Regions from separate parts of the Kitasatospora sp. NPDC101801 genome, predicted to be linked through region 3. Evidence: riboswitches for the same ligand, from Rfam matches in the RefSeq annotation. Region 3 holds a riboswitch; each other region holds the start of a gene.

Region 1 (2,253 bases), on a different contig from region 3:
CCGCTGGCCGCCGTCGGGATTGTCCATGGACCGGTGCCCGGTACGGATCAGCTGTAGCCGGCCGACCGAGTCGAGGGGGTGGCTGCTCTCCCGGCCGTCGACCCGCACCAGCACGAGCACCGGCGGGGGCCCCGGCCGGATCTCGGCCCACTCGACGGCCCTCCGCTCGCGCAGCCAAGGCGGCACCAGCAGCACGCCCCAGAACGTCGCGAGGATCCCGCCCAGCACCAGGGCCGCCCAGGGCGCGGCGACCGCCACCGCCCCGACGGTCAGCACGTGTCCCACGGTGACGACTACGTAGTCGCCCCGGTCGGACTGCCCCTCGTACTTGCTTCGGTAGGTCTCCCAGCGGAAGACGCCGCCGTCCTCGGCTTCGCTCATGGTGCCCAGCATGGCGATCCGTGCACGCTGCCGGAAGGGGTGCCGAGGAGGCAGTCGCCGCCGGACGGTGTGCCGATGACGGACCGTCAGCGCTAGCCGGACGGGTCGGCGGGCAGGTCCGGGTCCTGGACCTCGACCAGGCAGCGCCAGGCGTCGGGCCGGCTGCCGTCCAGGTCGTAGAAGGAGGAGACCCGGTAGCGGGTGCGCCCGCTCGACCGGGTCGGCGGGAGCGCGCGGGTGTGCCGGGCACCACAGCTGTTGGACCCTTACCGGGGCGGGCGGTGTTGTTATGCTGCGAGAGCGTCCCGAGGGGAAAGTCCGGTGGAAGTCCGGCGCTGACCCGCAACGGTGGACGGGCCCCTGAGGGTCCGTGAGCCCGATCGCCCTCGGCGGCGCTGACCTCCCGACAACTCGCCGCGGACTGCGAGGGGATGCGGCACGGCACGCCCGCTCGGACCCGAGGTCCGCGCCGACCGGGCGGCCCCGGCGCGTCGTCCCGTACGCCCGCGGCCCGACCGAAGGCAGCCGTGAGCACCGCCGTAGCCGCACCGACGCCGAAGGCCGCCGCCCACCCGCCCGCCCGGACCCCGGTGCTGGCCGCCGGGCTGGCCGTCGCCCTGCTGGTCTCGCTGGTCTGCGGCGTCGCGCTGGGCTCGTCCGGGATCGGCTGGGGAGCGGTGGTGGAGTACCTGCGGGCCGGTCTGACGGGTGGTCGGATCAGCGCCGACCAACTGGCCGGCTACACCATCGTGTGGGAGATCCGGCTGCCCAGGACGGTGCTGGCGGCCGTGGTCGGGGCCGGGCTGTCGGTGACCGGCGTCGCCGTCCAGGCCATGGTGCGGAACGCGCTCGCCGACCCGTTCGTGCTCGGGATCTCCTCCGGTGCGGCCGTCGGCGCCAACGCCGTCCTGCTGCTCGGCGCGTTCGCCTCGCTCGGCGTCTGGGCGCTCTCCGCCTCCGCGTTCGCCTCCGCGCTGGCCGCCATGGTGCTGGTCTACGCGGTGGCCAGGACCGCCGAGGGCCTCACCCCGCTGCGCCTGGTGCTCACCGGCACCGCGCTCGCGTACGGGTTCTCCGCCGTCACCTCGCTGATGGTGTTCTCCGCCGAACGCGGCGAGGCGGCCCGGACGGCGATGATGTGGCTGCTCGGCAGCCTGGGCGGCGCCACCTGGGCCGCCGTCCCGATCGCGGCCGGCACCGTGCTGGCCGGTTTCGGCTACCTGCGGTACTCGGCCGGGCAGTTGGACGTGCTGGCGATGGGCGACGAGACCGCCGCCGCGCTCGGCGTGGACGCCGCCCGGCTGCGCCGGGCGCTGTTCGTGGTCACCGCCGCCGTCACCGGCACGGTGGTCGCGGTCAGCGGAGCGATCGGCTTCGTCGGGCTGATGGTCCCGCACCTGGCCCGGATGCTGGTCGGGGCCGACCACCGGCGGGTGCTGACGGTGGCTCCGCTGCTCGGCGCGGTGCTGCTGGTCTGGGTGGACATCGTCTCCCGGCTGCTGCTGGCCCCGGCCGAACTGCCGGTCGGGGTGGTCACCGCCGTGCTCGGGGTGCCGTGCTTCCTGCTGCTGATGCGGCGGCGCAGCTACAGCTTCGGCGGCCGCTGATGGCCGCCCGGGGGAGGGGACGCTGATGCGGGTCGACATCGAGGAGGTCTCGGTCGAGCTGGCCGGGACCAGGCTGGTGCACGAGGTCACCGTACGGGCCGCGAGCGGGCAGGTGCTCGGCCTGGTCGGGCCGAACGGCAGCGGGAAGTCCACCCTGCTGCGGTGCGTCTACCGGGCGCTGCGCCCGGTGGCCGGCACCGTCCGGCTGGACGGCGACGACCTGCACGGCCTGACGCCCCGGGAGGGCGCGCTCCGGGTCGGCGCG
Region 2 (2,253 bases), on a different contig from region 3:
ACCGGGGACCTGGCCAGCACCTTGAGCGCCTCACCGGCCCGGTCGAAGTAGCTGGCCACCAGCAGCTTCGGACGCTCCGTCAGGGCGCCCAGCTCGCGGTAGACCCGGGCGGCGGCGCCCAGTTCGGCGGGGGTGCGGTCCTGCACCAGCGCGGGTTCGTCCAGCTGGACCCAGTCGGCCCCGGCGGTCCACAGCTCGGCGAGCAGTTCGGCGTAGACCGGCAGCAGCCGGTCGAGCAGGGTGATCGGCCGGAAGTCCGCGGCCACGCCCGGGGCGGGCTTGGCGAGCAGCAGGTAGGTGAACGGCCCGACCAGGACCGGTCGCGCGCGGTGCCCGAGCACGACGGCCTCGCGCAGCTCGGTGACCGCCTTGGCGGGGTTCGCCACGAAGACCGTTTCCGGGCCCAACTCGGGCACCAGGTAGTGGTAGTTGGTGTCGAACCACTTGGTCATCTCCAGCGGCGCGACGTCCTGGGTGCCACGGGCCATGGCGAAGTAGCCGGCCAGCGGGTCGGCGTCCACGGCGGCCCGGTGGCGGGGCGGGACCGCGCCGACCGCGACGGTCGCGTCGAGCATGTGGTCGTACAACGAGAAGTCCCCGGTGGGCACTTCGGTGACACCGGCCTCGGTGAGCCGCCGCCAGGTGTCGCGGCGCAGGCCGGCGGTGGTGGCGTGCAGGGCGTCGGCGTCGACGCGGCCGGCCCAGTAGCTCTCGACCGCCTTCTTCAGTTCCCGGTTCGGGCCCTGCCTCGGGTAGCCGTACACGGTGGCCTGCGGAGCGGTGGAACGCGTGGTCACGGAACTCTCCTTCGCGAGTCGCGCTGCGATCCCGGGAGAGCACGAGGACGTGCAGGTACGGCCGCGCGGACGCGGCACCATGATGTGCCCGCCCGCTCCGCCGACCCGCCCACGAGGTCACCGAGATCACCGCGTGCGGGGTGCACGCGGGCAGTGGCAGGTCTTCGGACTCGCGGGCACACCGACCTCGGAAGGCCGACACCTACTGGCCGTCGCTTCCCGGACCCCGGCGGGGCCCAGTGCATGTGACGGCGGTCGTTCCCACTCACCGCTGCGGGGCAGTCCCGGATTCCCACCGGGTTCCCTCTTACGACGCGCCTGCCTGGCTGGCAGGGCGAACCGACTGCAAGCCCCAGCCTAGGCCCACCGGAGCGGCTCCGGACGCCGTTGTCCGAATGATCGACGGCATACCGTTGCGGGTCGGCTCCGGATCCGGTCCTGATCGCCACCGGGTGCCCGGCTGACGGGTGGTCAGCCAGGTTGGGGTCTACAGTGATGTAGACGGACGCGGAGCCGTCCCCGACGAGAGGCGCCGACCCATGCCCGATCCAGCCGGACCGTCGCCCGTGCGTGCCGGATGACGCGGCGAGCTGTGCTGATCGGGGTGCCGCTGCTGCTGTTCGCCCTGCTCAGTACGGTGTTGGTGCTGCACGGCCGGGGTCCGTACCCGGTGGAATCGGAGCTGCACTCCTGGCTGCTGACGCACCGTCCGGCCTGGGCGGTGCGGACGGTCGGCCTCGTGACGGACCTGGGGACCGGGGCCCCGCCCTACCTGGCGGCCGTCGCGGCGGGTCTCCGCTGGGCCCACTGCGCCGGGCGCAGCGTCGTACGGGTCTGTGCGCCGGTGCTGGCGCTGGCGGTCGGGCAGGTGATCCGCACCGGGCTGATGCTGGCGGTCGGGCGGAGCCGGCCGCCGGTGGCGGACTGGGCCACCTCGGCGAGCGGCTACTCCTACCCCTCCGGGCACACCTTCACCGCCGCCGTCGCCGCCGGGCTGCTCGCCTGGGCCCTGCTGCGCGTGGCCCGGCGGCCGTGGGTCACCCCCGCCGTGGTCGCGCTGGGCGCGGCGGGGGTGGCGGTCGGCCTGAGCCGGGTCTACCTCGGCGTGCACTGGGCCTTCGACGTGCTCGGCGGCTGGCTGCTCGCGGCGCTCTGGCTGGCGCTGGTGCTGCCCCTGCTCGCCCGGCTCGACCTGGCGGCGGGAGCGCCGGGGGTGACCGAACTACAATCCCGGAGCAGTGGTCTACGGTGATGTAGACGAACCGGGTGGAAGGCGAGGTCCCCGTGGCAGAGGCGATACGCCGCCAGGCCGGCGAGCTGGAGGACGCGGTGCTCGGCGCACTGTGGGCCGCCGGTCGCCCGCTCACCGAGCCCGAGGTCCGCGGCGCCCTGCCGGGTGACCCGGCCCGCACCACCGTCGCCACCATCCTGGCCCGGCTGCACGACAAGGGCACGG
Region 3 (2,253 bases):
CGAGGAGATCTGGCGCTCGGGTCACTGCGAAAGTCCCTGACCACCCACGCAGCGATCACCTTGCAAAGGCCGGCGTCGCAGTTCCCCGAGCCCCTGACTCTTCCGAAGCACCTGCCAAAAGGTCGGCGGCGCCCATGCGGCGGAGCCGCACAACAGCACAGCTCCGAGCCCCTGGTGGTGCACCACGTGCGCCCGCGCGGCGGAGCGGGGCGTCAGTTCTGCTTGCCGAAGAGCTCGTCGAGGGTGGCCGGGGTGGGGACTTCGCCGGTGGGGGTGAGCTGGTCGACGGCGGTGGGGAGCTGGGCGGCGAGGCGTTGGGTGAGTTCGTCGCGGGAGAGGCCGGACTGCTGGGCCAGGGCGTCCAGTTCGCGGTCGGGCAGGGCGGCGGCGAGCTCCGCGCCGGAGACCGGGTGGTTGTCACCGGTGCCGACCCAGGACTGGGCCTGGGAGCCGAGGCCGCCCTGGGTGAGCTGTTGGAGCAGTGCGCCGAGACCGCCAGCCGCCCCCTGGCCGCTGCCGAGTGCGCCGAGCAGCAGGGCGAGCAGGTTCCCCCCGCCGCCGGCGGCACCGCCGCCCGTGCCGCCGAGCAGACCCCCGAGAAGCTTGCCGAGATCGGTCATGACCGTCCTCCAGTCCGGTCGCGGACCCACGCCGCGCCAGGGCCAGCTTCACCCGCCCGGGAGCGCCCCGCGCGGTGGGGCGAACAGACGTGTGACCAAGCCCTCCGCACCCTTTGTTGACTGCCGGTCCGGCCACGTGATGGGATCTTTCAGCCAAACGGAGGCAAACAGAGGAAGCCGGTGCGAGTCCGGCGCGGTCCCGCCACTGTCACCGGGGAGCACCCTCGACCCATGGTCACGACGGCCCGCCGATGCGGCTGTTGGAAGGCCCGGGGGTGTGTCCGACCCGGAAGCCAGGAGACTCTCGCCCCCGGTACGTCGATCCAGGGCGCGGACCCTGAGTGAGGACACGCACGCCCATGCCGGCAGCCCTGAACCGAGCCGACCCGCCCCCGTCGTGCGCCGACTGACCCCCGCGCTCCCCTTCCTGCTCGGGTCCGTCGCCGGGTACCTGGCCGACGCGAGGTTCGCCGATCCCCGGCGGGGTCACCCCGTCGCCGTCTTCGGCTCCGCCGCGTCCCGGCTCGAGGGCCGGCTCTGGCGTGACCACCGGGCGGCCGGGGCCGCGTACACCGCCGCCTGTGTGGGCACCGTCGCGGCCGGGGCGGTGCTCGCCGAACGGGCCCTGCGCCGGGCGCCGCTGGCCCGGGCCGGCCTGGCGGCCGCCGCGACCTGGACGGTGCTGGGCGGCACCTCGCTGACCCGGGAGGCCCGCACCATCGGCCGCTCGCTCCGGGCGGACGATCTCGCGGCCGCCCGGGAGCGGCTGCCGCACCTGTGCGGCCGGGACCCGAGCGCGCTGGACGGGCCCGCGATCGCCCGGGCCGTGGTGGAGTCGGTCGCCGAGAACACCGCCGACGCCGTGGTGAACGCGCTCACCTGGGGCGCGCTGGCCGGTACGCCGGGCCTGCTCGCGTTCCGGGCCGTCAACACCCTGGACGCGATGGTCGGGCACCGTTCCCCGCGCCACCTGCGGTTCGGCTGGGCGTCGGCCCGGCTGGACGACCTGGCGGGCTGGCCGGGGGCCCGGCTGACCGCGCTGCTCACGGTGGCGGCGGCCCCCGAGCCTGCCACCGCCTGGCGGGTCTGGCGCCGTGACGGCTCGTCACACCCGAGCCCGAACGCGGGGCAGGCCGAGTCGGCCTTCGCCGGGGCGCTCGGGGTCCGGCTGGGTGGCACCCTGCGGTACGGGGAGCGGGTCGAGCACCGGCCGGTGCTCGGCGGCGAGCTGCGGCCGGTGACGGTCGACGACATCGAACGGGCCTGCACGCTGTCCCGGCGGGTCGGAGTCCTGGCACTGGCGGTCACCGTGACCGGCCGGGCCCTGTACGCGTGGAGGAAGTCGTGAGCGGTTCGCTGCTGGTCGCCGGAACGACCTCGGACGCGGGCAAGAGCGTGGTCACCGCGGGCATCTGCCGCTGGCTGGCCCGACAGGGCGTCAGGGTCGCGCCGTTCAAGGCGCAGAACATGTCGCTGAACTCCTTCGTCACCGCCGACGGCGCCGAGATCGGCCGGGCGCAGGCGATGCAGGCGCAGGCCGCCCGGGTGGAGCCGGAGGCGGCGATGAACCCGGTGCTGCTCAAGCCCGGTGCGGACGGCCGCAGTCAGGTGGTGCTGCTCGGCCGGGCGATCG

What was found. A riboswitch is a leader RNA that binds a small molecule or an ion and turns the genes downstream of it on or off. The one in region 3 is predicted to bind cobalamin.
Region 1: linked by a shared signal. The riboswitch ahead of ACIRPK_RS09850 (FecCD family ABC transporter permease) and the one ahead of ACIRPK_RS11390 (cobalamin biosynthesis protein) in region 3 are both predicted to bind cobalamin.
Region 2: linked by a shared signal. The riboswitch ahead of metE (5-methyltetrahydropteroyltriglutamate--homocysteine S-methyltransferase) and the one ahead of ACIRPK_RS11390 (cobalamin biosynthesis protein) in region 3 are both predicted to bind cobalamin.

Annotation. Positions count from the first base shown of each region.
Region 1 covers NZ_JBIWML010000005.1:138,526-140,778, reverse strand. The annotation lists gene ACIRPK_RS09860 (hypothetical protein) at 1-381, opposite strand, end outside; partial or broken gene ACIRPK_RS09855 (short-chain dehydrogenase) at 474-572, opposite strand; cobalamin riboswitch at 663-784, shown strand; gene ACIRPK_RS09850 (FecCD family ABC transporter permease) at 909-1,988, shown strand; gene ACIRPK_RS09845 (ABC transporter ATP-binding protein) at 2,014-2,253, shown strand, end outside.
Region 2 covers NZ_JBIWML010000019.1:4,271-6,523, forward strand. The annotation lists gene metE (5-methyltetrahydropteroyltriglutamate--homocysteine S-methyltransferase) at 1-797, opposite strand, end outside; cobalamin riboswitch at 956-1,107, opposite strand; gene ACIRPK_RS21055 (phosphatase PAP2 family protein) at 1,375-2,049, shown strand; gene ACIRPK_RS21060 (BlaI/MecI/CopY family transcriptional regulator) at 2,082-2,253, shown strand, end outside.
Region 3 covers NZ_JBIWML010000006.1:207,049-209,301, reverse strand. The annotation lists gene ACIRPK_RS11395 (YidB family protein) at 213-620, opposite strand; cobalamin riboswitch at 764-926, shown strand; gene ACIRPK_RS11390 (cobalamin biosynthesis protein) at 1,027-1,968, shown strand; gene ACIRPK_RS11385 (cobyric acid synthase) at 1,965-2,253, shown strand, end outside.